2 regions of the Kitasatospora acidiphila genome follow, and region 1 is predicted to be linked to the other one. Evidence: riboswitches for the same ligand, from Rfam matches in the RefSeq annotation. Region 1 holds a riboswitch; the other holds the start of a gene.

Region 1 (14,609 bases):
GGTTGGACGCCTGGGTGCCGCCGTTCACCGAGACCGTGGTGCTGTTGTGGCTGCTGCCCGCGTTGCCCGACGAGTCACCGCCCTTGATCGCGGCGCCCGCGACACCACCGGCCAGGCCCGCCACCAGGGCGATCGCGGCGATCAGGGCGACCAGGCCGCCCTTGCCCTTCTTGCGCGGGGCCGGCTGGCCCCAGCCGCCGGGGTAGTCGCCACCCGGACCACCCGGGTACTCGCCACCCGGGCCACCCGGGTAGTCGCCGCCCGGGCCACCGGGGTAACCGGGGCCACCGGGGTAGCCCGGGCCGCCCGGGGCGGTGGGCGCGCCGCCCCAGCCCTCGCCGACCGGGTGGCCGGCGCCGAACGGGTGGTGCGGCTCCTGCGGGGACCCGGCCGGCACACCGGCGGTGATCTGCGGGGCGACCCGGGGGTCGGCGGCGGCCGTCGGCGTCGCGTACGGGTTGACCGGGGGCTCCACGACCGTGGGCTCCGCCGCCACGGGCTCCGCGACCAGGGGCTCGACGGCCACGGGCTCCGCGGCGGGCGCCGGCTGGGCCGGGGCGGGCGGCAGCACCGGCGGCGGCGCGTCCACGTATCCGGAGCCGGCACCCGGCACGGCGGGCGGCGGCGCGTCGATGTACTCGGGCGCGCTCAGGCCCTCGGCGACGGTGGGCTCGCCGACCGGAGCGGCAGGAGCCTCGGGGGCCGGCACCCGGCCGAACGCCATCGTCTTGTCAGCCGGCGCGGCCGGCTCCGCCTCGGGAGCCGGCACCTTGCCGAACGCCACCGTCGGCGTCACCTCTCCGGTGCCCGGCGCCGCCGGACCACCGACCGCCGGAGTGCCCCCCGGCTCGCCGTGACCGCTGGAGAGTTGCTCCCCCTGCGGCCCGGTGGAACCACTCTCGTGCTCGGTGCTCACGGACGACCTCCATCGCTGACAGGACCTTGGCCCATAGTTTTTCGCATGCCCGATCTGGTTGCCGTAAGGGCCTGCCTGAAGAACTGGTAAGAATCCTTAGGCACACCCGACGGCCCGCGATCGCCCACCCCTCGGGACCACTCGATCGGCCTCGACCGAACGTGGTGTCCCGCCGATCCGGACGGCGCATTCCCCCATCCTTGGCGTATTCCGCGTGTCGGGCTACCCTTTCCGGGCCAAATCTGACACGCGGGAGCTTGGACCCACCAGGCTGAGAGTGCGCTGGTCGACCGTACGCCATGGCGATTTCGCCGGCGCGGGCGAGGGAGCGCAGACCGCCGGAACCTGTCCGGGTAATGCCGGCGTAGGGAGTTTCGCCATGACGGCTGCTTCGCCCTCCCCTGCCTCCACCGCGGTGCTGCAGGACGCACCGCCCGTTCGCGCCGAGGCGCCGCTGGTGCTGGACACCGCGCCGCCGCGCACCCTGGGCTTCCGGGACCAGTTCGCGCTCTGGGCCAACCTCGGGATCAGCCTGATCGGCTTCACCACCGCGAGCACCGTGCTCGGCGCCCAGGGCCAGGAGCTGTCGATCACCGCGGCGACCACCGCGATCGTGCTCGGCACCGTGATCGGCACCGCGATGCTCGCGGTGGCCGCGCTGATCGGCGCCCGCACCGGCGCCCCGGCGATGGCGGTGCTGCGCGGCCTGTTCGGCACCCGGCTCTCCTACCTGCCGACCGTGCTCAATGTGCTGCAGTGCGTCGGCTGGGGGATCTACGAGCTGCTGGTGATCTCCAGCGGCGCCCAGACGGTGGTCGGCACCCAGGGCTGGCACTGGCTGTTCGTGCTGGTGGCGGGGGCGGTGACCACGGTGCTGACGATCTGGCCGCTGGGCTCGATCACGGCACTGCGCAAGTACGTGGCGGTCGCCGTGGCCGTGGCGATGGTCTACTTCACCATCCAGCTCGGCCGGCACCACATCCCCAACCCGGGCCGCGGCAACTGGCACGGCTTCTCCCAGGCCACCGACGCGATCATCGCCATCTCGGTCTCCTTCGTGCCGCTGGCCGCCGACTACACCCGGCATTCCCGCACCGCGCGCGCCTCGTTCTGGGGCACCTTCTCCGGCTACACCGTCGCCCAGGTCTGGTGCTACCTGCTGGGCCTGGTCGCGCTGCTGCAGGCCAAGGGCAACAACGTGGACAACCTGCTTACCTCGTTCTCCGGGGTGACGGCCGGCTGGGCGTTCCTGCTGGTGCTGGTGCTGCGCGAGGCCGACCAGTCGTTCGCCAACGTCTACTCGACCGCGATGTCGCTGCACAACCTCCTCCCCCGGGTGGACCGGCGCTGGCTGACCGCCGGAATCGGCCTGCTGGTCACCGCGGTCGCGACCCAGATCAACCAGCTCGCCACCTGGTACTCCAACTTCCTCTACCTGATCGGCTCGGTCTTCGTGCCGCTGCTCGCGGTGCTGGCGGTGGACTACTTCCTCGGCCGCGGCCGCCGGCAGGGCTGGGCGCTCACCCAGGACGCGCCGTCCCGGCCGCTGCTGCTGCTCCCCTGGGTGCTCGGCTTCGCGACCTACCAGTACCTGTCGCCCACCCCGATCACCACCGGCTGGACCGCGTTCTGGACCAAGGCGCACTCGCTGCTGCACTACACCCCGGGCGACTGGACCTCGGCCTCGCTCTACTCGTTCCTGGTCGCCGGGCTCGCCACCTGGGCGCTGACCAGGGCGGCTCCCAAGGCCTGACGGTCCGGCTGTTGGGGTGCCCGTCGCGTTCGCGTCATCTCGCGGCTCTAGGCTGGAGCCCGTGACGACCCCCGATCTGACGGCCCCCAACGCCACCCGCACCGCGCAGACGGTGCAGGTGGTGGCGCACCGCGGCTCCTCCGCCGCGCTGCCCGAGCACACCCTCGCCGCCTATCGGCGCGCCCTGGCCGAGGGCGCCGACGCGGTGGAGTGCGACGTGCGGGTGACCGCTGACGGGCAGCTGGTCTGCGTGCACGACCGGACCATCGAGCGGGTCTCCGACGGCGGCCGCCGGGTGGTCTCCGCGCTCACCCTGGAGCAGCTGCGGGCCTACGACTTCGGCTCCTGGAAGCACCCCGAGCGGCCCGAGCCGCAGCCGGTGCTGACCCTGGAGAGCCTGCTGGAGCTGGTCGCGGACGCCGGCCGCCGGGTCGACCTGGCGATCGAGACCAAGCACCCGGTGCGGTTCCGGGGCCGGGTGGAGACCGAGCTGGTGGCGATGCTGCGCCGGTTCGGGATCGCCGGCGCGGTCGGGCCGTACGACGCCGACGGCGAGGGCGCCTCGGAGCGGCCGCACGCCCGGATCATGAGCTTCTCCGGGCTGGCGCTGGGCCGGGTGCGCAAGGCCGCGCCGGAGTTCCCCCGGGTCTTCCTGTTCGAGCACCCGGAGCTGCTGCGGCTCTGGCCGGGCGCCGGGCTGCCGCAGGGCGCGGTGGTGGCCGGGCCGGGCATCGAGCTGGTCCGCCGCCGCCCGGAGCTGGTCCGCGCGCTGCGGGCGGCCGGGCACCGGGTGCACGTGTGGACGGTGGACGAGCCGGCCGATGTCGAGCTCTGCCTGGAACTCGGCGTCTCGGCGATCATCACCAACCGGCCCCGCGCGGTGCTGGACCAACTCGGGCGCTGAGCGTACGCCCGGCGCAAGGCAATACCCGGGGCGGCGGAATCCCACTCCTGCGATTGACGCAGCGTAAGCGGATAATCACCTTTTGCGTACGCTGGGTCGCGAAAGTCGATGAGTGTCGCGACGACTTCACAATTGACGCACCCCGTGCACCCGGAGCCGTTTCCGTCGCATTCCACCGGGGCATCCATCCCTCGGCAAACGCTGAAGGAGGTCCGGGGGTGGCGTTGATGGTGGCGCGTGAAGTGCCGACTTCATCGACCATGGCGGTGCCGCACGGCCCGGCCAGCGTCGGGGCAGCCCGGCGCAGGTTGCGCCGTGATCTGGGCGACCAGGAGGTGCCTGACACCGTCATCGATGACGCGGTCCTGATCCTTTCCGAACTGCTCAGCAATTCCTGCCGCTATGCCCGGCCGCTCGGTCCATTGCTGGACCTTACGGAACGGGACATCGCCGAGGAATTTCCGGGCAATGGCAGCAATATGACGTGGCACCATGAAGTCAGGGATTCCGCGACCGAAGATCTCGGCGGCATCCTGGTGCGCTGGCAGATGCACGGCGACGGCACCCTGACCCTGGAGGTCACCGACGGCGGCGCGACCACCAGGCCGCTGCCGGCCCGGCCCTCGCTGACCGCCAGGGGCGGCCGCGGGCTGAGCATCGTCGGCCAGCTGGCCACCGACTGGGGGGTGCGCGACGCGCCGGGCGAGGTGACGGTGTGGGCCGCGCTGCCCGCGCACGACCGGGCACCGGAGCCGCAGCGGGTGCAGCCGTAGCTGCAGCGGGCGCGACGGTAGCCGTGGCAGGCGCGGCCGGGCGCCGCCGCGGGCGACGGTAGCCGGCCGCGGATTCTCAGTAGGCTGCCCCGGAGACACTGACCCCACTCCCGGGAGAGCCGCGCCATGGCCAAGAAGGCCGCCAACAAGTCCGCCCAGTCCACCGCCGCGACCGGCACCGTCCCCGTGGTCGGCGCCCGCGAGGCCTGCCCGTGCGGCTCCGGCCGCCGCTACAAGGCCTGCCACGGCCGGCAGGCCGCGCACGCCGAGCAGGAGCTGGTGCAGCGCCCGTTCGAGGGGCTGCCCGGCGAGGCGGACTGGGTGGCGCTGCGCGAGCTGGTGCCGGCCGCCACCGCTCCGCTGACCCTGACCGCCGCGGCGGCCGCCGGTGCCGCCGGCGAGGTGCCGTCGGTCACCCTGGCCACCGTGCTGCCGCTGGCCTGGCCGGCGCTGCGCCGTCCGGACGGCTCGATCCTGCTCGGTCTGCAGACCCAGTCGTCCTCCGGAGACCTGAGCCGGGACCTGGCCGACGCGCTCGTCCAGGCGCTCACCATCGAGCCCGGCACCCCGGTGCCGACCCGCCGGGCACCGGCCGACGGTCCGCGCCTGCAGGAACTGCTGGACCTGGACGCGCCGTTCGCGCCGGCCGTGCACACCGGCTTCGAGTTCTGGCTGGAGGACGCCGAGTCGGCCAGCGGCGAGGTGGCCGCGTCGCTGGAGCGGGCCAACGCCTCGGCGATCCCGACCGAGAAGCTGGCCGGCGTGGACAGCGCCTACTGGTGCGGCACCCCGGACAAGAACCACCTGCGCTGGGTGATGACGGTGCCGGAGGAGCAGCTGCTGGACGCGCTGGCCCGGCTCGCCGCGACCGGCGACGCCTCGCTGGGCGAGGGCACCAAGCTGGTCGGCTCGTTCCGCGCGCACGGCCTGACCGTGCCGGTCTGGGACCTGCCGGTGGAGATGTCGGCCGCCGACTGCGAGAAGCCGGCCGCCACCTTCGCCGAACGCCTGGCAGGCGCACTGGCCCAGGAGGCGCCGCTCACTGGCGAGGAGCGCCGGGCCCGGGCGAACCTGGTGAGCCGTCAGGTCACGCTGAACTGACCGGTGCTGGCGCCATGTGATCGTTTCCGGCCGAATCGGCGTGAAACTGGTCACATCCACCCGCCTGGGCAGGGAAATCTCAGGACCAACCCCGCCAGGGGCTTTGGCTATGGCGCCAATCCTTGTTACTGTTGAAAAGTCCGGTCGCTGGTGCATCCCCCGTCGCCAGCGGCCGGATTTTCCTTTTCTGGCCCAAAGTTGAGCGGTCGGGCCAAAGTCGGGCGGTCCGGCCCGAGTTGAGGGGCTGGGCCCGCCTTGAGCGGTCGGGCCCCGAACGTCAGCCGCGATCGGCCCCCGCCCCGCCGTCAGTAGGCCAGCCGGCTGCCGTCCGGCACCGCCGAGCCCGCCGCCACCAGCCCCTCCAACAGCTGTGCCACCGGCGGCAGTCGCACCCCGCCACCGGGCAGCGGCACCGGCCGCCGCACCCAGCGCACCGCCGCCTGGCCGAGCCCGACCCGCGACGGCGGCAGCACCAGGAACCCGCCCGGCCCGTGGTAGCGCACGCAGCTCGGCACCTGCCCGGGCGCACCACCGGGGCGCAGCGTCGCCTCCTGGGCGGCCAGCAGCTCGCCCAACTCCGGGTAGCCGTACGGCGCGACCAGCAGCGCGCACCTGGTCGGCCCGGCCAGCACCGGCCCGCAGGGGATCCGCAGCGCGTCCAGGTAGCCGAGCAGCCGGGCACCCGCCGCCGCGGGCAGGCTGACCGCCGCCACCGCCGTCCCCGTGGCCACCAGCACCGGCGCCTGCGGGCTGTGCCGCTCCCACCACCAGCGCACCATCCGGGCGTCGGTGGTGGCGGCCAGCAGCGACTGGCCGTGCGGGTGCGCGGCCGGCACCGGGCAGTGCGGATCGGCGCAGCCGCAGCACACCGAGGGCCCGGTGCCGTCGCCGGCCCGCAGCACCGGCACCGCACCGGGCACCACCGGCCAGTGCCACCGCTGGGTGCAGGTCAACGCCGCCTGCAGCAGGGCCTGTCGGGTCCGGCGGTGTCTGCCGGACGGCTCCCGCGTCTCACGCATGGGCACTCGTTCCTCTCCGTGACCGGGTGGATCAAGGCGAGCGGGTGGATCACGACCTGACGCGCGGCCGGACAGCCGCAGGAGGCAACTCGGGGAAGGCACCGCCGGCCATGGGGGTCCCCCCGGCCGGAGGCTGGGGGAGCGAGCGGCCGGGGTCATGGTTTCGAGAATCCCTGATGCGACCGGATGGACGCCGTTCGGCGCCGTCCGGTTCCACCGTACGAGTGAGTGACTTCTGGTCAGCGCGGTTGCCGGGCGGGGGGATCCTTACGCTCCGGGCAGGGTTCCGGCAGCCTTCTGGTCAGCTTCTGCCCGCTCCCGGGGTGCTCCACTCCCGCGGCGGTTCCCAGGAAGTCCTCATGGCCGTGGCGGATGCGAGGAAGCGCCGGGGAAGAACCAGCCATCCGGCTGCGGCCCGATCCTGGACACGTACCGACCGACCTGTGTAGAAACGGGACATTAAAGAGTGGTTTGGCCGGGCTTGGGCCATGGGGGTCCGGGCGGTCCGGGCCACCGCGCTGGGAGTCGCGGCATGAGTGACAAGCGTCCGTCCGGTGCCAGTGGGACCACGCCCGAGCGGGAGGACGGCAGCTCTGCCTGCGACCAGTCGACTGACGGACCGTCAACAACCGGTGGACGACTGACCAGCCTGCTCGACCTGCCCCAGCGGGCGGCCGCCGCCCCCTGGCCGGCCGAGGTGCTCGTCCCGCTGGAGCCGCCGGCGGCGCTCGACTGGCTGCAGCACCACACCGAGCGGCTGGCCACGGCCCGCGACCTGCCCGCCGCCCTGACCGCGCTGCTCGACTCCGGCGCCGAACTCCTCGGCGCCCGCTGCGGACTGCTCGTCACCCTGGCCCGCGGCGCCGACGGCGGCGAACCGGCCGACCCCTGCGGGCTGCGCGGCCCGATCGGCGCCGGCTGGCCCGACCACGCGGGCCACGGGCCGATGGTCGGCCTGGCGCTGGACCGGGCGGCGATCGGCGCGCTGGAGACGGTGCCGGTGCGCCAGGGCCCGTTCGCCGGGCTGCTCGACCCGGTCGACCGCCCCGACCAGCTGCTCCACCCCGACCTGCTGGACGGCACCGAGGTGTCCCCCCGGTTCCGCGAGGTGGCGGCCGACCTGGGGCTCGCCGCCTGCTACGCGGTGCCGCTGGCCACCGCCGAGGACGGGCCGCTGGCCGCCGCCGCCTGGTTCTTCCCGGAGCCCACCCGCCCCGCCGCCGACCGCCAGGAGCTGGCCCGCCGCTACGCCGCCTTCGCCGCACCGCTGCTGGCCTGCCGCCTGTCCGCCGAGCGCGGCCGCCGCGCCGCCGAGGCGCTGCGCCGCGGGCTGCTCCCCGACCACCTGCCGCGGCCGGCCGGCCTGCGGCTGGCCGCCCGCTGGGTGCCGGCCGGCCTGGAGCAGGCGGGTGGCAGCGACTGGTACGACGCGATCGGACTGCCGGACGGCTCGCTCGGGCTGAGCGTCGGCTCGGTCACCGGTGACGGCCCGGGCGCCGGGCCCGGCTCCGCGCCGGGTGCGGCCAGCGCGATGGGCCGGATCCGGGCCGCGCTGCGCGCCTACGCGGTGCTGGAGGGCGAGGACCCGGTGGCCGTGCTCGGCGACCTGGAGCTGCTGCTCAAGACCACCGAGCCGACCCGCACCGCGACCGCCGTCTACGCCTGCGTGGACCCGCTGGAGCGGCAGATCACCCTGGCCGGGGCCGGCGCCTGCCCGCCGATCCTGGTCACCCGGTACGGCGCCAACTTCGTGGAGACCTCGCTCTCCGCACCGCTCGGCATGCTGAGCTGCTGGGAGGCGCCCGGGGTGGAGCTGAGCGCCGAGCGCGGCGACCTGCTGCTGCTCTACACCGAGGGCCTGGCCCGCCGCTGCGGCGCCACCCTGCACGCCGGCCAGGCCTGCCTGCGCAAGGCCGCCGCCGACGCGCCCCGCGACTTGCGCAACGATCCGGACCGGCTGTGCGGGTACCTGCTGGCGACGTGCGCGAGCGAACCCGTCCAGGCGGCGGACGACCTGGTGATGCTCGCGGTGCGGTTCGAGTAGAAGGTTCCTCGCGTCCTTCACGCAACCTGACGCGGCCCCACCCGCCTGTACTGATGCACCGTCACCATGCGGTGCTTCCAAGGATTCCCGTGGGGGGAAACGATGCGTCAAGCGAAACTGCTCCGCCGCGCCGCGGCCGCACTGTTCACCGCCGGTCTGGTGGTCGGCTCAGCCCTGGTGGCGGCCGGCCCGGCGGCGGCCCGAACACCGGCGGCGCCCTCTGGTCCAGCCACACCTGGGGCCACCCGGGCGCCTCCCTGCTGGTCCAGGACGATGCCAACGTGGTGGTGTACGCACCCGGCGGCGGCCCGACCACCGGCGGGGCCCTCTGGTCCACCCAGACCTGGGGCAAGGGCTGACCCACCCCGTTCGGCAGGGCCCGCCCGGGCCCTGCCGAACGGGTGATCGGGCACCGCTCCGTACCATGGGAGCCACAGCCGCCCGTGTCGTGTCGCGATCCGATGCGCCCCGGGGCGGAGGGAATCGCAAGGAGGCGACGAACGTGACCGAGGACCGCACCCCGGCAGTGGCGGAGAACCCCGAGGGCACCGGCACCGACGAGGAGGCCGCGGAGCAGCCGATCAAGGCCCGTAAGAACGGCCTGTACGACGGCGTGTCCGACGAGCTGGCCGAGTCGATGAAGTCCGGCTGGGCCGACACCGAGCTGCACGACCTGCAGCCCGTCGAGCAGGCCTCCTACACCGCCGCCCGGCGCGCCGCGCTGTCCGCCGCCTTCCCCGGCGAGCGCCTGGTGGTCCCGGCCGGCAACCTGCGCACCCGGGCCAATGACACCGAGTACTCGTTCCGGGCGGCCAGCGAGTACGTCCACCTCACCGGCGACCAGACCCAGGACGCCGTGCTGGTGCTGAACCCGCTCGCCGCCGGCGGCCACGACGCGGTGCTCTACCTGCTGCCGCGCTCCAACCGGGAGAACGGCGAGTTCTGGTTGGACGGCCAGGGCGAGCTGTGGGTCGGCCGCCGCCACAGCCTGACCGAGGCGGAGCGGCTGCTCGGCGTGCCGGCCCGCGATGTCCGCGAGGCCGTCGAGGAGCTGACCGCCGGCACCGCCGTGCCGACCCGCCTGGTGCGCGGCTACGACGCCGGCCTGGAGGGCGCGCTCGGCACCGACGAGGAGCGCGACGAGGAGCTGCGGGTCTTCCTGAGCGGCCTGCGCCTGGTCAAGGACGCCTGGGAGATCGAGCAGCTGCGGGCCGCCTGCGACGCCACCGTCAACGGCTTCACCGACGTGGTGCGCGAGCTGGACCGGGCCAAGGCCACCTCGGAGCGCTGGATCGAGGGCACCTTCTGGCGCCGCGCCCGGGTCGAGGGCAACGACGTGGGCTACGGCACCATCGCCGCCGCCGGCCCGCACGCGACCACCCTGCACTGGGTGCGCAACGACGGCGACGTCCGCCCCGGCGAGCTGCTGCTGCTCGACGCCGGCGTGGAGACCAGCACCCTCTACACCGCCGACGTGACCCGCACGCTGCCGATCAACGGCACCTTCACCCCGCTGCAGCGCAAGATCTACGACGCGGTCTACGAGGCCCAGCAGGCCGGCATCGCCGCGGTGAAGCCGGGCGGCCGGTTCCGCGACTTCCACGACGCCGCCCAGCGGGTGCTGGCCGAGCACCTGCTCGCCTGGGGCCTGCTCGACCCGGCGGTCTACGACGTGGCGAAGGTGCTGGAGCTGGGCCTGCAGCGCCGCTGGACCCTGCACGGCACCGGCCACATGCTCGGCCTGGACGTGCACGACTGCGCCCACGCCCGCCGCGAGCAGTACGTCGACGCCGAGCTGGTGCCGGGCATGTGCCTGACCGTAGAGCCGGGCCTGTACTTCCAGCTCGACGACCTGACGGTGCCCGAGGAGTACCGCGGCATCGGCGTCCGGATCGAGGACGACATCCTGGTCACCGAGACCGGCAACGAGAACCTCTCGGCCGCCCTGCCGCGCACCTCGGCGGACGTCGAGGCGTGGATGGCAGCGCTGAACGGCTGACCCGGTCGAACGGCCAAGACCCGCCTCAGGGGGCGCCCGGTGGTCCGGGCACCCCCTGAGGCGTTCTCAACTGGGCTCGTGCCATTGTCACTTGGTGACCAATGGCAGGTGGACGAAGCTGGTACCCAGCGTGCTGAGGCTGCCCTCCGGGACGAACTTCAGCCACGCCACCGCCACCAGGTTGAGGGGCGACTGGGCGAAGTTCGCGGCCGGGGCGAACGAGATGCGGTAGTTGACCGTCTTGGCGGCCCCGGCGGCGAGCTGGAAGGCCGGGACGTTCCCCTTCGGGCCCGGGGCGCCGGGGGCCAGACCAACGCTGACCCAGGAGCCGTCGTCCGCCTGCTCCTCCAGCGTGCCGGCGCCGGCGCCGGGAACCGTGACGTCCGGCAGCACCTGGAGCAGCGGCGTGCTGCCGGTGTTGGTGAACGTCACCGAGAAGGGCACCTTGGTGTTGTCGTCCGGCACCTGCTGGCCGCCCTGGCCCAGGCCCGAGGTGCTGATGCTCACGGGGTTGGGCATCGGCGGCAGGTGGCCGCTGAGGTCAAGGCTGCCCAGCACCGCCTGCAGTCCGCTCTCGTACTTCGGGTCGAGCCCCCGGACGGCGAGCAGCACCTGCTGCTGGAAGCCCCACATCCTGGCGGTGAACTGGCCGCCGCCGGTGCAGTTGACGTTCCAGGTGGCCAGGCCGGCCTGGCCGGCGGGCAGGGTGACCGTCGACTTGTCGTAGGAGGCCAGGCTCACGTCGCCGTTGTGCGGGTTCTGCGGGTCGTAGCAGTACGGCTGGTGACTCCAGGCCTGGGACCTGTCCAGTTCGTCCAGCGTCGGGTCGACGGCCTGGTTGACCTCCTGGGTGGTCGTGTAGACGGCGAGCGTGATGCCGTTCGGGCCACATGCGCCCAGGCCGATGGTGGCATTGGGGTCGGGCGCCTCCAGGCATGCTTGGTCCCCCAACGGGCTCCCGACACTGACCGACCACCCGCTCGGCAGCCGGAAGTTGACCCCGCGAAAGGACTGGACCGCCCCTAGGCTGACCGGTGCCGCCGGTGCGTCGCCGGGCGGCGGTGTCGTGGTCGCCGTCGACTGGTCGCTCAAGGGGGCGCCCGGCGAGCCGCCCGCCGCGTCCGGGCTCGTGCTCGTGCTCGCGCTCGCGCTCGTCGAGGCGCTGGGGCTCGGCGCCGGGCTGCCGCTCGGGCTCGGCGTCGGCGCGGCGCTGCGGCTCGCCGTGATCGAGCCGGCGGGAGCCGGCTTGGCGCGGTCCGCCACCGTGCTGGACCTGAAGCCCGCGAAGCCGATGGTGACGGCGGCGGCCAGCCCCAGCGGCACCAGTGCCGCGTGGACCGGCTTCAGCCGGCGGATCCGGCGGCTCGGCGGCGCGGCCGGGCGCAGATCGTGCACGCCCACCTGGTCGGCCCGGGCGGCCAGTGCCTCGCGCAACAGCCGCTCCACCGGACTGTCGCCGGGCCCGCCGCCCTCGGGATGCTTCTGATCAGTCGTCATCTGGCCTTCTCCAGCTGCTTCTCCAGGGCGTCCAGGGCCCGGCTCGCGGTGGACTTCACGGCTCCTCGGGAGATCCCCAGGGCCTCGGCTATCTGCGCCTCGGACAGATCGGACCAGTAGCGCAGCACCAGCACCTCGCGCTGGCGCTCGGTCAACTCCCGCAGGGCGGCCACCACTCGGCGGTGTTCGTCGTTGAGGACGGCGTGCTCCTCGGCGGACGGGGCGTCGGCCTCGTGCGGCGGTACGTAAGCGCGCGCGGTCTTGCGGCGGCGCAGCACCGAGCGGGCGCCGTTGACCACCGAAGTGCGCAGGTAGCCCAGCGCGTTGTCGACGTCGTCCAACTGCTCGCCGTGCTTCTGGAAGAGCGCGGCGAACGCCTCCTGCACCACGTCCTCGGCGATGTCCTGGCGGTCCACCAGCAGCACCGCCAGCCGGACCAGGCCGAGCCGGTGGGCGTGGTAGAGCTCGGTCAGGGTGGGGCGGGATTCCTGCTCGGGCGCCCGGCCGCCGCGCAGCAGCCGGAATCCGGACCGGCGGACGGCGGCCGCCTGCCCGGGCGACTCGGAGGGCTCCTCCGAGCCCGCGGCCGGGCTCAGCGCACTGAAGAACGCCTTCAGCACTCCCGCGGGCGCCCAGGCCCGTCGCCCGCTGCGCGCAAGCACAGCGGGCGGCAGGCCGACTACCAGTGACATGTGCGTTCTGCTTCCCCCGGGGACGGCGGCGGGGGACGGTCGCCGTCCAGACTGTTGGCCTTGGCGCAGTTGATCTTGATGTAATTGATCTTGGAAGGGCGATTTTCGCAGCAGCCGACCCGTCAGCGGACGACGGCCACCGGGATGGTCACCGGCGCCGCGTAGTGGGCGTCACCGACGGCACCGGCACCCACGGTGAGCGAGGTGATGCCCTTGGCGGTGCTCGCCTTCAGCGCGAACCGGAAGTCGTAGTTGAAGACCCGCCCGGCCGGTGCCGGGATGGTGGCGACCGAGGAGGCGTCCACCGCGACGCCGTCGCAGTCCTGCCGCACCGGGAGTTGCTTCCAGGCGCCGTTGACCATGACCTCGGCCGTGACGTCCTGGGCCCGGAGCTCGCCGGCCGCGTCGTTGAAGGTCAGCCGCGGGGCCAGCCAACCCATCTGCTCCTTGGTGAAGTTCCCGGGCGAGACCTCCACCTCGACCGCCGGGCCGCCGACCTCGACCGAGGTGGGGTGCGGCGTCATGGTGGGCATCGAGGCGGTCGGACGGTGGTCGTCGGTGACGGTGACCTCGTCCGTGGTCCCGCCGAGCAGCGGGTGCGACTGCTTGGAGACCGGGAGGAAGGCGTCGGCCTCGAGCAGCAGGGTGCCGGGGCCGTTGTCCGCACCGAGCCCGACCCGGTAGTCGATGGTGCGGCTCGCGCCGGGCTCGAGCGCGAAGGCGGCGTCGTCACCGCTGTACGCGTAGTCCGTGCCCAGGCCCTGGCTGAGCGGCAGGTCGGTCCAGCCGGAGGCGTCCTGGCGCTGCAGGCCGCCCTGGGCCATCGAGGTCCCCTGGCAGCGGGCGTGCGCGTAGTGCTGGGCGGCGACCACGGGGGCGACCGCGTCCAGGCGGTGGCCGCTGGTGTTGGTCCAGGTGACCGAGAAGCCGGTGGGCTTCATCGCGCCGACCGGCAGGCCCTGGTTCGGGCCCAGGCCCAGGCCGCTGAACCGGATGGCCACGGCGTCCTGGCCGGGCACACCGGCGGACAGCTCGTTCTTGGCGGCGGGGCCGGTCGAGGACGGGGCCGTGGACTGCGCGGCGGCGGCCGGGGCGGCCGGGGCCTTGGAGTGGCCGGTGGGGGTGTGCGCGACCGGGGTGCGCGCGTCGGCGCCGGTGGTCGGCGCGGCCGAGGCGGTGGACGCGGCGGGGCTCGCCGGGGCGCTGGGGGCGACCGGCACCCCGGCCCCGGGGATGGCGGCGGACGGGCGGGCGGCCGCCTTGACGGCGGCGGCCGGCGCCGTGCCGTCGCCCTTCGCCGTGCCGCTGCCGACCGCGCCGACGGCGACCACGGCCGCCAGCGGCACGGTGGCCGCCAGCCGGCGGACCCGGGCGGTGTCGGCGCGGCGCGCGGCCGAAACAGAAATCTTGGCAATTCGGTCGATAACGGACGCGCGCACGACGCAACCCCCCAGGGTGTGGATGTCCTCAGTCTGCTGAGAGCCCCCGACCGGGCGTGCCGTCACCCGGCCGGTCCCGTTCCCCTTGCTCTCACCCTGATAGACGTCCAGCACCCCGGGGGTTGCAGGTGGTCTCAAGAATTTCTCAGTGGCCGGCCCGGGTGGCGTTGGCCAGCATCGCGTCGTGCAGCCACTGGGCCATGCCGGGGGCGACCTTGTCCAGGTTTGCGGTGAACCGCGGGTCGCCGACGTACAGCGAGGCGATGCCCCGGTGGATCTCGTAGGTGCAGTCGTAGAAGTTCTCGCAGATGTGCTGCCGGTGCTGCTCGGCGAGGTCCATGCCGGCCTCCCCGTCGGGCGCCTCGCCGGCCGCCATCGCGGCGGCGATCCGCTCGTTCAGCGCGGCGGTCTCGATCTGGATCCGCTGCCAGTCCTCCTTGCTGTAGGAGCCGGTGCGCTGCTGCGACTGCTT
Region 2 (14,609 bases), 1.7 Mb from region 1:
CCCGGCGGTCACCGGCAAGCCCACCGGCGACGACCTGCGCGAGGGCAAGCGCACCCTGCTCGTGGCGCTGGCGCTGCGCGGCCTGGACGAGGTGGACGCCAAGGAGCTGGACAGCCGGCTGGGCGCCCCCGGGCTGACCGGCGAGGAGATCGCCGAGCTGAGCACCCTGGTGGCGCGCAGCGGCGCCGCCGAGCAGGTGGAGCAGCGGATCGAGCAGCTGATGGACGAGTCGCTGGGCGCGCTGGAGGCGGCCCCGCTGGCGGACGAGACGGTCCGGGAGGCGCTGCGGGCGCTGGCCGAGGCCGCCACCGTGCGGCGGTACTGACCAGCCGCCTCCCGGAGAACGACCCGGCGGGCCGTCAACTACCGTGGACGGCCCGCCAGTTCGCAGAAGCGGTCAGCCCGCCGCGCGCAGTCGCCGGGCCAGCTCGGCGGCCGCGGCTCCCGGGTCCTCGGCGGCCGTGATCGCGCGGACCACTACCACCCGCCGGGCGCCGGCGGCCAGCACCTGGTCCAGGTTGCCCAGGTCGATCCCGCCGATCGCGAACCACGGCCGGTCACTCCGCTGCCGGGCCGCGTACTCCACCAGGCCCAGCCCGGGGGCCGGGCGGCCCGGCTTGGTCGGGGTCGGCCAGGTCGGGCCGGTGCAGAAGTAGTCCACACCCGGCTCGGCGATCGCGGCGGCCACCTCCGACTCGGCGTGGCAGGACCGGCCGATCAGCATCTCGTCGCCGACGATCGCCCGGGCAGCCGCCACCGGCAGGTCGTCCTGCCCCAGGTGCAGCACCTGGGGGCGGGCGGCGTGCGCCACATCCGCCCGGTCGTTGACCGCGAGCAGCTTGCCGTGCCGGGCCGCGGCGTCCGCGAACACCTCCAGGGCGGCCAGCTCCTGGCGGGCCTCCAGACCCTTGTCCCGCAACTGCACGATGTCCACGCCGCCGGCCAGCGCCGCGTCCAGGAACTCGGCCAGGTCGCCCTGCTCGCGGCGGGCGTCGGTGCACAGGTAGAGCCGCGCGTCGGCCAGTCGGCCACGCAGGTCCGGCGTCACAGCGAGAGCGCCTGGGCGCGGCGCTTCACCTCGGTCCCGCGGTTCTCGCGCAAAGCCTGGATCGGGCTGCCGGGCAGCGACGCGTCCTCGGTGAAGAGCCACTCGAGGATCTCCTCGTCGCTGAAGCGCCCGTCGCGCAGCACCGTCAGGGTGCCGGCCAGGTGCTTGACCAGGCCGTCGTCCTCGATGAACGCGGCCGGCACCTGCAGCGAATTGTTGGGGCCGCGGCGGACCGCGATCAGCTTGTGGTCCTTGACCATCTGGCGGACCTCGGTGACCGCCACACCCCAGCGCTCGGAGATGTCGGGCAGGTACAGCCACTCGGGAACGAGCCGCTCAATCATGGATTCCGTCTCACTACTCACGGCACCAGCCTGCCATCTATCCGGCCGCGCTCGCACCAACCCCACACGTCAGGCGACGATCGCGGCCTTCAGCGGCACCTCGGGGTCGGCCGCCGGCACGGGGTCGACCGCCCGCGCCTGCTCGATCAGCCGCCGCCCCTGCGCCAGGTCGCGCGGCCGGTCCACCGCCAGCAGTGCGGTCGGCACCCCGTCGCGCAGCCAGAGCGCGCTCCAGGACGCCTCGGCGGGCGAGCCGCGCCAGAGCAGCCGGTCGCCCGCCGCGTGCCGGCCGGCGTACTGCACCATCCGCCCGAACTGCTCGGACCAGAAGTACGGCACCGGGTCGTAGGGCGCGTCGCCGCCGAGCAGGCCCGCGGCCACGGCCCGTCCGGAGTGCAGCGCGTGGTCCCAGTGCTGCACGGTGATCCGCTCGCCGAACCGCGCCGACGGGTAGCTCGCGCAGTCGCCGGCCACCCGGACGCCGGGCAGCGAGGTGCGCAGCCGGTCGTCGGCGAGCACCGCGCCGGCCGCGTCCAGCGCGATGCCGCTGCCGGCCAGCCAGGCGGTGTCGGGGCGGGCGCCGATGCCCACCACCACCTGGTCGGCGGCGAGCTCGGTGCCGTCGGCGAGCCGCACCGCGCCCGGTTCGACGGCGGCCACCGCCGCGCCGAGCCGCAGCTGAACTCCGGCCTCCCGGTACCAGTCGAGCATCGGCTCGGTCAGTGCGGCGGGCAGCGCACCGGGCAGCGGCGCGGTGGCGGCCTCCAGCACGGTCACCTCGCAGCCGAGCTTGCGGGCCGCGGTGGCGGTCTCGGCGCCGATCCAGCCGGCGCCGATCAGCACCAGCCTGGTTCCGGGCCGCAGCACCTCACGCAGTGCCAGCGAATCGTCGATGGTGCGCAGCAGGTGGGCGTCGGCCGCGCCGGGAAGCGAGGCGGCCCGGGCGCCGGTGGCGATCACCAGGTGGTCGAAGCCGACCGGTCCGGCGTCGGTGTGCAGGACGCCGTCGGCCAGTCCGGTGGCGGTGCGGCCGAGCAGCAGCTCCACGCCGAGCTGGTCCCAGTCCAGGTCGAAGGCGGTGGTGTCGGCCTGGCCGAGCAGCACGTCCTTGGAGAGCGGCGGGCGGTCGTAGGGCCGGTGCGGTTCCGCACCGACCACGCTGACCGGCCCGCGCCAGCCGCCCTCCCGCAGCGCGATCGCGCACTGCGCCCCCGCCATTCCGGCGCCGACGATCACCACCCGCTCATCCGTCACCGGGCCACTGTAGCGAGCGGGCGGGCCCCCGCCCACGGTCGGTCTTCAGCCCGGCGCTCACCCGGCGTTATGGTGGGGTCATCCTCACGGGAGCCCGGCGCACCGGGCTGAGAGGCGGGCTGCGGCGGCCTGCGACCGTCCGAACCTGATCCGGGTCATTCCGGCGAAGGGAGACGTGGTCCTCTTGACGCGCTTCAAAGACGGTGCGCGTTCCGACGTCCTGGTGATCGGCGGCGGCATCATCGGTCTCGGCCTGGCCTGGCGCACGGCCCAGCGCGGCCTGTCGGTCACCGTGGTCGATCCGGCCCCCGGCGGCGGCGCGGCCCGGGTGGCGGCCGGCATGCTGGCCCCGGTCACCGAGCTGCAGTACGGCGAGGAGCCGCTGCTGCACCTCGGGATCGCCTCCAACACCCGCTACGCGGACTTCTGCCAGGAGCTCACCGCGGCCACCGGCCTGGACACCGGCTACCGCGCCACCGGCACCCTGGCGGTCGCGCTGGACGCCGACGACAAGGCCGAGCTGAGCGAGCTGCACGCCTTCCACCAGCGGCTCGGCCTGGACTCGCGCTGGCTGACCGGCCGGGAGGCCCGCAAGCTCGAACCGATGCTGGCCCCCGGCGTGCGCGGCGGCCTGCACGTGGCCGACGACCACCAGGTGGACGGGCGGCGCCTGTCGACCGCGCTGCTGCGCGCCTGCGAGCTGGCCGGCGTCACCCTGCACCGGGCTGAAGCGGTGGAACTGCTGGTCGAGGGCGACCGGGCGCACGGCGTCCGGTTGAGCACCGGCGAGCGGGTGACCGGCGGGCAGCTGGTGCTGGCGGCCGGCCCGCGCAGCCATCAGCTGCCCGGCTTGCCCGACGGCGTGCTGCCCGCGATCCGCCCGGTCAAGGGCCAGATCCTGCGGCTGCGGATCCCGCCCGCCTACGGCCCGTTCCTGTCCCGCAACGTGCGCGCCGTGGTCCGCGGCGGCCACCTGTACCTGGTGCCGCGGGCCGACGGCGAGCTGGTGATCGGCGCCACCGTCGAGGAGCAGGGCTACGACACCACGGTGACCGCCGGCGGTGTCTACGAGCTGCTGCGCGACGCCCACGAGCTGGTCCCCGGGATCACCGAGCTGCCGCTGGTGGAGAGCTCCGCCGGTCTGCGCCCCGGCTCCCCGGACAACGCCCCGCTGCTCGGCCCCACCGCGCTGCCCGGCCTGGTGGCCGCCACCGGCCACTACCGCAACGGCGTGCTGCTCGCCCCGGTGACCGCCGACCTGATCGCCGAGTACCTGGCCACCGGCACCGTCCCCGCCCTGGCCGCCCCCTTCTCCCCCAGTCGCTTCGCCAGGAGCCCCCGATGAACCAGATCCCCCTGACCGTCAACGGCGAGCCGCGCGAGGTCTCCGACCTCGCGACCCTCGCCGAGCTGGTCGCCGAGCTGAGCAAGGCCCCCACCGGGGTGGCCGCCGCCGTCAACGAGACGGTGGTGCCGCGCGGCGCCTGGCCCGGCACCCGGCTGGCCGCCGGGGACCGGGTGGAGATCCTCACCGCCGTGCAGGGAGGCTGACGACATGGCCGACACTGCGCTTGTCACGCTAGAAGACGGTCTGATCATCGGTGACACCACCTTCAGCTCCCGGCTGATCATGGGCACCGGCGGCGCGCCCAGTCTGGAGGTGCTGGAGCAGGCGCTGATCGTCTCCGGCACCGAGCTGACCACGGTGGCGATGCGCCGGGTGAACGCCGGCACCCAGGGCTCGGTGCTGGACGTCCTAGTCCGCAACGGCATCCGGGTGCTGCCCAACACGGCCGGCTGCTTCACCGCCGGGGAGGCGGTGCTGACCGCCCGGCTGGCCCGCGAGGCGCTCGGCACCGACTGGGTGAAGCTGGAGGTGATCGCCGACGAGCGGACCCTGCTGCCCGACCCGATCGAACTGCTGGACGCCGCCGAGACCCTGGTGGACGACGGCTTCACGGTGCTGCCGTACACCAATGACGACCCGGTGCTGGCCCGCAAGCTGGAGGACGTGGGCTGCGCGGCGATCATGCCGCTGGGCTCGCCGATCGGCTCCGGCCTGGGCATCCGCAATCCGCACAACTTTCAGCTGATCGTGGAGGGCGCCGGAGTGCCGGTGATCCTGGACGCCGGCGCGGGCACCGCCTCCGACGTGGCGCTGGCCATGGAGCTGGGCTGCTCGGCGGTGATGCTGGCGTCCGCGGTCACCCGGGCGCAGCAGCCGGTGCTGATGGCGGAGGGGATGCGCCGGGCCGTCGAGGCCGGTCGGCTCGCCCACCGGGCCGGGCGGATCCCGCGCCGGTTCCACGCGGAGGCCTCCTCGGCGATGGCCGGGCGCGCCGACCTGGACCACCGGGAGCGGCCGGCGTTCTGACGACGGGTCGGGGCGGCCGGGGCGCGGCCGTACCGAACGATGACGTCAGGGTCACCCAACCGTGCCCTGGCCGCCCCTAGACTCCTCGGGTGGACATGACGCTGAACGATTCCTTGATCGGATCGCTCCTCGACGGCCGGTACCGGGTCGAGGAGCGGATCGCGGTGGGCGGCATGGCCACGGTCTACAAGGGCACCGACACCCGGCTGGACCGGGTGGTGGCGCTCAAGGTGATGCACCCGCAGTTCGCGGGGGATCCGGCGTTCGCCGAGCGGTTCATCCGCGAGGCCAAAGCGGTGGCCCGGCTCTCGCACCCCAATGTGGTCAACGTCTTCGACCAGAGCGCGGACGGCGGCCACGCGTTCCTGGCGATGGAGTACGTGCCGGGCCGCACGCTGCGCGAGGTGCTGGCCGACCGGGGCGCGTTCTCGGTGCGGGCGGCGCTGGACGTGATGGAGCCGGTGCTGGCCGCGCTGGGCGCCGCGCACCGGGCGCACCTGGTGCACCGGGACGTCAAGCCGGAGAACGTGCTGATCACCGACGGCGGCCTGGTCAAGGTGGCCGACTTCGGCCTGGTCCGGATGACCACCCAGTCGGAGCCCTCGGACTCCAGCACCACCACGCCCGGCCTCATCATGGGCACGGTCTCCTACCTGGCGCCCGAGCAGATCCAGCCGACCGGCCCGACCGACCAGCGGGTGGACGTCTACGCGGCCGGCATCATGCTCTACGAGCTGCTGACGGGCAGTAAGCCGTATGTCGGCGAGACCCCGATGCAGGTGATCTACCGTCACCTGGAGGAGGACGTACCGCCGCCGTCCCGCGCGGTGCCGGGCCTGCCGCCGGAGCTGGACGCGATAGTGGCCGCCGCCACCGCACGGAACCGGGATGCCCGGCCGTGGGACGCGGTCGAGCTGCTGGCCGCGCTGCAGCGGCTGCGCCGGGGCCTGACGCCGGCGCAGCTGGACGCCGAGCCGCCGGCCTCCACCCACCAGCCCCCGCGGTTCGCCGCCACCGAGGCCACCTCGGTGCTTCCTGCCGCACCGCTCATGGCCGAGCGCACCGCCGTGCTCACCCCGCAGCGGCAGGGGCCGCCCCCGCTGCTGCCGAAGCGGCCGTACAACGAGCCGCCGCCGCTCCGCAAGCCGATGTCGCCGCGCTCCCGGCGCTCGGTGGTCTGGGGCGGGGTGCTGGCCGCCGTGGTCGCGGTGGTCGCCGTCCTCACCTATCTGCTCTCCGGGGCGGTCTACGCCGTGGTGCCGAGCGTGCTCGGCCAGACCCAGGCGCAGGCCGCCGCCACCCTCGGCGGGGCCGGCCTGCGGGGCAGCTTCAGCCAGGCGTACAGCGAGACGGTGCCGGCCGGGCAGGCGATCAGCAGCGCCCCCGGGGTGGGCCAGAAGATCCGCAAGAGCGACGCGGTGAAGGTCGTGATCTCCAAGGGTCCGGAGCGGATATCCGTGCCGGACGTCACCGGCAAGCCGCTCGACCAGGCCAAGCAAGCGCTCACTCAGGCCCGGCTCACCCCGGGCAGCACCACCGAGGACTACAGCCCGACCGTGCCGCAGGGCTCGGTGATCTCCACCACGCCGGCCGCCGGACAGCAGCTGGCGGTGAACGCTGCGGTCTCGCTGCTGGTCAGCAAGGGCGCCCCGCCGGTGCCGGTGCCGGACGCCACCGGGAAGCCGGTGGACCAGGCGCAGTCGCTGCTCACCGGGGCCGGCTTCAAGGTGGCCCTCGCCGCCGACCAGGCGTACTCCGACACCGCGCCCGCCGGGTCCGTCGCCTCCCAGGACGTCACGGGCACCGCCTCGCCCGGCACCACGGTGACGCTGACGCTGTCCAAGGGCCCGCAGCCGGTGGCGGTGCCCGATGTGGGCGGCATGAGCCAGTCGGACGCCACCAAGGCGCTGACCGCGGCCGGGTTCAAGGTGAAGACCAGCGGCCTGAACTTCTTCGGGCTGAGCAGCGTCTCCTCGCAGTCCCCGACGGCCGGCACCATGACGCCCAAGGGCAGCACGGTGACCATCATCTTCTGACGTTCCGATGTTCCGACGTCCTGACGGTCTGGCGGGACGCGGGGGCGGCCGGCGGTTCAGCTGAGCGGGCCGTCCCCCGGCTCCTCCTGGTAGGTGTAGCGCTGCTCGCGCCAGGGGTCGGCCAGGTTGTGGTAGCCGCGCTCCTCCCAGAAGCCGCGCCGGTCGGCCGTCATGTACTCCACGGCCCGCACCCACTTGGGGCCCTTCCAGGCGTACAGCCCGGGGACGATCAGCCGGACCGGGAAGCCGTGCTCGGCGGTGAGCGGCTCGCCGTCGTGGTGGGTGGCCAGCAGGGTCCGCGGGTCGGCGAACTCGGCCAGCCGCAGGTTGGCGCTGTAGCCGTACTCGGCCCACACCATCACATGGGTGACATCGGCGGCCGGCGGCACCAGGTCCAGGAGGGTGGCGCCGGCGACTCCGCTCCACTCGTTGTCAAGCATCGAGAAGCGGGTCACACAGTGGAAGTCGGCGCGCACGGTGGCGCGCGGCAGCCGGTGGAACTCCTCGTGGTTCCAGCTGTGCTTGGCGCCGGAGGCGGTCGCCCCGAACACCTGGAGGTCCCAGGTCAGCGGCTTGAACCGGGGGATCGGGCCGTAGTGCAGCACCGGCCAGCCGCGTTGCAGGCGCTGTCCGGGCGGGAGCCTCGGGTCAGGCGGCTGCGCTGCTGCTTGCTCGGACCGACCCATGGCTCCATGGTGACAGACGGCGGGCGCCGATCGACGCGCGCCCCTTGTCGGCCCTGCGCTCCCCTGCGAATGTCTCAATAGCCATGAAATCGGGCAATCCGACACAGACCCGAGTGAGTGTGAACTTACTGGAAAAACCACTCATGGCGATGCCACGATGCGTCCCACCGCCGCGTCCGGCGCTGCGCGCACCCATCGAGGGCAGGAAGGCACACCATGAAGGGCGACCCCGAGGTCATCGAGTTCCTCAACGAACAGCTCACCGCCGAGCTGACCGCCATCAACCAGTACTTCCTGCACTCGAAGATGCAGGACCACTTCGGCTGGACCAAGCTCGCCGCCTTCACCCGGCACGAGTCCTTCGACGAGATGAAGCACGCCGAGGTGCTCACCGACCGGATCCTGCTGCTCGACGGCCTGCCCAACTACCAGCGGCTCTTCCACGTCCGGATCGGCCAGACGGTCAAGGAGATGTTCGAGGCCGACCGGCAGGTGGAGGTCGAGGCGATCGACCGGCTGCGCCGCGGCATCGTGGTGATGCGGGCCAAGAACGACGTCACCTCGGCCAACATCTTCGAGTCGATCCTGGCCGACGAGGAGGACCACATCGACTACCTGGACACCCAGCTGGAGCTGGTGGAGAAGCTCGGCGAGGCGCTCTACCTGTCGACGCTGATCGAGCAGCCCGAGGAGAGCTGACCGCTCAGGCGGCCTGCGAGCCGGTCACCCGGACCGGCTCGGCCGTCGGGACCGCCTCGGGGGCCGGGATCGGCTCGGGGGCGTTGCGCCGGTCGAGTCCGGGATCGGCCAGCCCGAGCTTGGCGGCCAGCCGGGCGGTCGGGCACGGGCGGGCGCCGTGCTCGCCCAGCAGGGCCTGGATCCGGCGGACGCAGGAGCCGCAGTCGGTGCCGGCCTTGCAGCCCTGGGCGACGATCTGGCGCGGCGAGTTGGCGCCGGCGTCGATGGCCCGCTTCACCTGGTCCTCGGTGACCGCATGGCACATGCATACATACATCGCGGTCTCTCCCGGGGTGGTGCGGGGCGCCGTGGCGCCGGTGAGCTAAGGCTTACCTTACCGAACTGCTGGACGGTACGAGAAGGCCCTGCCCCCGTTCGGGGACAGGGCCTTCGTCACACTGCCTTCGCGCTCGCCTCAGTGCTCGCGGTACATCTCCGCGACCAGGAAGGCCAGGTCCAGCGACTGGCTGCGGTTGAGCCGCGGGTCGCAGGCCGTCTCGTAGCGCTGGTGCAGGTCGTCGACCAGCACCTCGTCGCCGCCGCCGACGCACTCGGTCACATCGTCACCGGTCAGCTCCACATGGATGCCGCCCGGGTGGGTGCCGAGCGCGCGGTGCACCTCGAAGAAGCCCTTGACCTCGTCCAGCACGTCGTCGAAGCGGCGGGTCTTGTGCCCGGTCTCCGCCTCGAAGGTGTTGCCGTGCATCGGGTCGCAGATCCACACCGGCTGCGCGCCGCTGGCCGTGACCTTCTCCACCAGCTCCGGCAGGCGGTCGCGGACCTTGCCCGCGCCCATCCGGGTGATGAAGGTGAGCCGGCCCGGCTCGCGGTCCGGGTCGAGCCGCTCGATCAGGGTCAGCGCCTCGTCGACCGAGGTGGTCGGGCCGAGCTTGACGCCGATCGGGTTGCGGATCCTGGACGCGAACTCGATGTGCGCGTGGTCCAGCTGGCGGGTCCGCTCGCCGATCCAGACCATGTGGCCCGAGACGTCGTAGAGCTCGCCGGTGCGCGAGTCCACCCGGGTCAGGGCGGTCTCGTAGTCCAGCACCAGCGCCTCGTGCGAGGAGTAGAACTCGACGGTGCGGAACTCCTCCGGGGTGACCCCGCAGGCCTGCATGAAGTTCAGCGCGTTGTCGATCTCCTTGGCCAGCCGCTCGTAGCGCTGACCGGCCGGCGAGTTGCGCACGAAGTCCTGGTTCCAGGCGTGCACCTGGCGCAGGTCGGCGTAGCCACCGGTGGTGAACGCGCGCACCAGGTTCAGGGTGGCGGCGGAGGCGTGGTACATCCGCTTCAGCCGCTCCGGGTCCGGGCGGCGGGCCTCGGGGGTGAACTCGAAGCCGTTCACCGAGTCGCCGCGGTAGACCGGCAGGGTCACGCCGTCGCGGGTCTCGGTCGCCTTGGAGCGCGGCTTGGAGTACTGGCCGGCGATCCGGCCCACCTTGACCACCGGGACCGAGGCCGCGTAGGTGAGCACGGCGGCCATCTGCAGCAGGGTCTTGAGCTTGTTGCGGATGTGCTCCGCCGAGACCCCGTCGAAGGCCTCCGCGCAGTCGCCGCCCTGCAGCAGGAAGGCTTCGCCACGCGCGACGGCACCGAGCCGGGCGCGCAGCTGGTCGCACTCGCCGGCGAACACCAGCGGCGGATACGAGGCGAGTTCCGTAAGGGCGTTGCGCAGCGCCTCCGGGTCCGGCCACTCAGGCTGCTGCGCCGCGGGCAGGGACTGCCAGGGGAAGGCTGTCCTAGATGTCTCAGTTGTCACGGTCACGCAGCCAAGGCTACGGGGTGCGTCGACCGATTTACCTCGCCTAACCACGTAGTGAGACGCGATGTGGACGATTCCTCCCGCGCGGCCCACCTGGGGAGCCGATCCGCTATGGTCCTTTCCATGACCGCGCCGCACACCTTCTCCTGGTGGTGGACCATCCCCCGAGGTGGCCCACGGATCGCGCGTTCCCAGTAGACGACACGACGGCCGCCCTCGGGCGGCCGTCGGTTTTTCCGGCACCTGCGGCCCGCCCGGTGGAGCGACCTTGATCCTCGGAATGAGGTTGCAGATGAACAGCTCCACCGCCGCCCTGCTCGCCCGCCTGACCGCCCCCGGCGCGCCCGCCTTCGCCCTGCTGCACCGCCGTACCCCGCGGCTGGCGCCGGACACCGTGGAGCTGCTGATCGGCGAGGTCGGCCGGTACGAGACGCTGGCCGAGCTGCCGCTGCCGACCGGCGCCCCGGCCGACGGCCGGCCGCGCCACGACCTGCTGGCGCTGGTCCCGTACCGGCAGCTGAGCGAGCGCGGCTTCGAGGTGCACGACGACGGCACCCCGCTGCAGGCGCTGGCGGTGACCGAGCAGTACGCGCTGCCGCTGGCCGAGGTGCTGGCCGCGCTGCCGGACCTGCCGGTGGCGCTGACCGACGGCGCCTTCGACATCGACGACGAGGAGTACGCCGGGATCGTCCGGCGGGTGATCGAGGACGAGATCGGGCGCGGTGAGGGCGCCAACTTCGTGATCCGGCGCGACTTCCGCGCCACGCTCCGGGACTGGTCCCCCCGGCTGGGGCTGAGCCTGCTGCGCCGGCTGCTCTCCCAGGAGCGCGGCGCCTACTGGACCTTCCTGGTCTCGACCGGTGAGCGGCTGCTGGTCGGCGCCTCCCCCGAGGTCCACGTCCGGCAGAGCGGCGGCACGGTGGTGATGAACCCGATCTCCGGCACCTACCGCTATCCGGCCGGCGGCCCGACCCTCGACACGCTGCTCCAATTCCTGCACGACCCCAAGGAGTTGGAGGAGCTCACCATGGTGGTCGACGAGGAGCTCAAGATGATGTGCGCGGTCGGCGACCTCGGCGGCCAGGTGCTCGGCCCCCGGCTCAAGGAGATGGCCCATCTCGCCCACACCGAGTACGAGTTGCGCGGCCGCACCTCGCTGGACGTCCGCGAGGTGCTGCGCGAGAGCATGTTCGCGGCGACCGTCACCGGGAGCCCGGTGCAGAACGCCGCCCGGGTGATCCGCCGCTACGAGACCTCGGGCCGCGGCTACTACGCGGGCGCGCTGGCGCTGATCGGGCGCTCGGCGGGCGGCGGCCAGCAGTTGGACTCGCCGATCTGCATCCGCACCGCCGACATCGACCCGGCCGACGGCTCGCTGGTGGTGCGGGTCGGCGCCACCCTGGTGCGGCACTCCGACCCGGCCTGCGAGGTGGCCGAGACGCACGCCAAGGCCGCCGGGGTGCTGGCCGCGCTCGGCGCCCGGCCGGCCCCGACCCGGCTGCCCGGCCACGGCACCGCCCCGCGGCTCGCCGAGAACCACCGGGTGCAGGCCGCGCTGGACGCCCGGCGGGCCGGGCTGGCCCCCTTCTGGCTGCGGATGCAGCAGCCGCTGCCGCCGGCGCAGCCCGAACCGACCCTGGTGGTGGACGGCGAGGACACCTTCACCACCATGCTGGCCCATCTGCTGCGCTCGCTCGGCCACCGGGTGGAGGTGGTCCGCTTCGACGCCCCCGGCCTGCCCGAGCGGGTGGCCGCGCACACCGGGCCGCTGGTGCTGGGGCCCGGCCCCGGCGACCCGGCCGACGCGGCGGACCCGAAGATGGCGGTGCTGCGGCCGATCGTCGCCGATGCGCTGGCGGCCGCGCTCTCCGGCAGCCGGCCGGCGCCGTTGCTCGCGGTCTGCCTCAGCCACCAGCTGCTCTGCGCCGCCCTCGGCCTCGACCTGCACCGCAAGGCCCAGGTCTACCAGGGCACCCAGGAGCAGGTCGACCTGTTCGGCACGCCGCGCACGGTCGGCTTCTACAACACCTTCACCGCCCGCTGCACCCCCGACGGCCTAGCCCGACTGGCCGCCGGCGGCATCGAGGTGGCCCACGACCCGGCCACCGGCGATGTGGTCGCGGTGCGCGGCCCGGGCTTCGCCGGGCTGCAGTTCCACCCGGAGTCGGTGCTCACCCTTCAGGGCCCGCAGATCGTCGCCGACCTGCTGGGCTCGCGTCAGGCCTCGTCCAGTCCCTGCTCGATCGCATAGCGGACCAGCTCCACCCGGTTGTGCAGTTGCAGCTTGCCCAGGGTGTTCTGGACGTGGTTCTGCACCGTGCGGTGCGAGAGCACCAGCCGCTCGGCGATCTGGCGGTAGGACAGGCCCTTGGCCACCATCCGCAGCACCTCGGTCTCCCGCGCCGTCAGCCGGGGCACCGCCGGCTCCCCCCGGTCCGGTCCGGCGGGGGCCGGCGCGGCGGCCAGCCGGCGGAACTCGCCCAGCACCAGGCCGGCCAGGCCGGGCGTGAAGACCGGGTCGCCGGCCGCCGTGCGCCGCACCGCGTCCAGCAGTTCGTCCCGGCCGGCCGACTTCACCAGGTAGCCGGTGGCCCCGGCCTTCACCGCCTCCAGCACGTCCGCGTGCTCCCCGCTGGCGGAGAGCACCAGCACCCGCACCGCAGGGTCGGCGGCCACCACCTGGCGGCAGACCTCGACCCCGGGCAGCCCGGGCAGGTTGAGGTCGAGGACCAGCACCTGCGGCGCCGCCGCCTTGGCCCGGCGCACCGCCTCCGGTCCGTCCCCCGCGGTCGCCACCACCCCGAACCCGGCGTCCGCCAGGTCGCGGGCCACCGCCTCGCGCCACATCGGGTGGTCGTCGACCACCATCACCCGCAGCCCGTCCATCACCGTCAGCCCTCCCTGGGCACCGTCAACTCGACCTCCACGCCCTCGCCGGGCGCCGAGTGGAAGCTCGCCGTGCCGCCCAGATCGCGCAGCCGGCCCTCGATCGACTGGACCACCCCGAGCCGCCCGGCCGCGCGCGCCTCGGCGAGGCGGCCCGGCGCGAACCCCGGGCCGTCGTCGCGGATCGAGACGGTCACCGCCTCGGGCTCGTCCTCCAGCAGGATCCAGGCCCGGGCCGCGTCACCCGCGTGCCGCCGCACGTTGTCGACGGCCGCACCGACCGCAGCGGCCAGCTCCGCGGCCGCCTGGGCGGGCAGCAGCACCTCGGTGGCCGGCGCTGCGACGGTGATCCGCTCGTCGCCGAACGGCGTCAGCAGCTCCCGCAGATCACGCGGCCCGTCCGCCGGCTCGCCGTCGCGCTGCCCGGGCAGCGGCCCGCCCGTCATCAGCGCGCGCAGCGCCCGCTCCTGCTCGCCCGCCAGCCGGCCCAGCTCGCCGCGCACTTGGCGCTGGGTCAGGGCCAGCACCTGGAGCACGCCGTCGTGGATGTCCCGGGAGAACCGCTCCCGTTCCCTGGTCGCGGCTTCCAGCTTGAGCGCCTTGGTGAGGGTGGCCTCGCTGGCCCGGGCCAGCTCGATGACGTAGCCGATCGCGCAGCCGGCCACCAGCAGCAGCACGCAGTTGTGCACGTTGTCGCCGGTGATCCCGCCGTGGCCGAGCAGGTTGGCGGCGCCGATCACCAGGCCGGCGGTCACGGCCGGGCGCCAGCCGCCCTTGGCCGCGCAGCCGAGCACGGTGCCGGCCGCCCAGATGGTGGGCAGGGTGAGGGAGCCGGCCGCGATCCGCTGCGGGGTGTCGATCTGCCCGCTCAGCACCACGCCGTAGACCGCGATCCCCAGGTCGACGGCGAGCACCGGCCAGAACAGCCGGGTCGGGCTGCCGAACGCGCGCAGCGTGGCCAGCGTCCAGACCACCAGGCCGCCCAGGTAGATCCAGCCGGGGACCGGGTGGGCGAAGTGGCGGTAGGAGGCGCCGTACCGGGCCAGCGCATAGCCGAGCGCGAGCACCCGGAAGACGCTGATCGCCCGCCACAGCGGCAGCTCCACCGACATCCCGCCGGCCGCCACCGCCCCGCTCGCGCCACTGCGCAGCTCGGCCATCGCCGCCCCGCCCCCGTCCCCGTCCCCCGATCGCGGACCTAGCTCCTGCCGTCCTGCTCCGAACCCTCGGCCTTCTCGGCCTTCTCGGCCTCGGCCTGGGCCGCCTTCTCGGCCGCCTGGCGCTCCTTCTCGGCGGCCCGCTCGGCCCGCTGCTCGGCCCGGCGCTCGGCCTCGGCGCGCTTCTTCTCGTCCGCGATCTGCCGCTTGGCGGCGGTCGCGTAGATGTCCACGTACTCCTGGCCGGACAGCCGCATGATCTCGTACATCACCTCGTCGGTGACCGAGCGCAGGATGAACCGGTCGTTCTCCATGCCCTGGTAG

What was found. Region 1 has a riboswitch for thiamine pyrophosphate ahead of E6W39_RS22535 (purine-cytosine permease family protein). Riboswitches for the same ligand answer to the same signal wherever they lie in the genome.
Region 2: another riboswitch for thiamine pyrophosphate. It lies ahead of thiO (glycine oxidase ThiO); the one in region 1 lies ahead of E6W39_RS22535 (purine-cytosine permease family protein).

What each region holds. Positions count from the first base shown of each region.
Region 1 is NZ_VIGB01000003.1:4,754,831-4,769,439, reverse strand. Features, by position in the region: gene E6W39_RS22540 (S1C family serine protease) at 1-916, opposite strand, end outside; TPP riboswitch at 1,156-1,304, shown strand; gene E6W39_RS22535 (purine-cytosine permease family protein) at 1,296-2,669, shown strand; gene E6W39_RS22530 (glycerophosphodiester phosphodiesterase family protein) at 2,731-3,573, shown strand; gene E6W39_RS22525 (ATP-binding protein) at 3,801-4,346, shown strand; gene E6W39_RS22520 (DUF5926 family protein) at 4,473-5,447, shown strand; gene E6W39_RS22515 (bifunctional DNA primase/polymerase) at 5,753-6,466, opposite strand; gene E6W39_RS22510 (PP2C family protein-serine/threonine phosphatase) at 6,999-8,510, shown strand; gene E6W39_RS22505 (hypothetical protein) at 8,600-8,869, shown strand; gene E6W39_RS22500 (aminopeptidase P family protein) at 9,013-10,509, shown strand; gene E6W39_RS22495 (hypothetical protein) at 10,597-12,006, opposite strand; gene E6W39_RS22490 (RNA polymerase sigma factor) at 12,003-12,698, opposite strand; gene E6W39_RS22485 (hypothetical protein) at 12,821-14,137, opposite strand; gene E6W39_RS22480 (MerR family transcriptional regulator) at 14,283-14,609, opposite strand, start outside.
Region 2 is NZ_VIGB01000003.1:6,452,099-6,466,707, reverse strand. Features, by position in the region: gene E6W39_RS30580 (polyprenyl synthetase family protein) at 1-325, shown strand, start outside; gene thiE (thiamine phosphate synthase) at 398-1,048, opposite strand; gene E6W39_RS30570 (Rv2175c family DNA-binding protein) at 1,045-1,392, opposite strand; gene E6W39_RS30565 (NAD(P)/FAD-dependent oxidoreductase) at 1,462-2,646, opposite strand; TPP riboswitch at 2,723-2,835, shown strand; gene thiO (glycine oxidase ThiO) at 2,831-3,991, shown strand; gene thiS (sulfur carrier protein ThiS) at 3,988-4,197, shown strand; gene E6W39_RS30550 (thiazole synthase) at 4,202-5,020, shown strand; gene pknB (Stk1 family PASTA domain-containing Ser/Thr kinase) at 5,116-7,056, shown strand; gene E6W39_RS30540 (sulfite oxidase-like oxidoreductase) at 7,113-7,742, opposite strand; gene bfr (bacterioferritin) at 7,959-8,441, shown strand; gene E6W39_RS30530 ((2Fe-2S)-binding protein) at 8,446-8,757, opposite strand; gene E6W39_RS30525 (class II 3-deoxy-7-phosphoheptulonate synthase) at 8,896-10,245, opposite strand; gene E6W39_RS30520 (anthranilate synthase family protein) at 10,535-12,493, shown strand; gene E6W39_RS30515 (response regulator) at 12,460-13,128, opposite strand; gene macS (MacS family sensor histidine kinase) at 13,134-14,288, opposite strand; gene E6W39_RS30505 (lysophospholipid acyltransferase family protein) at 14,327-14,609, opposite strand, start outside.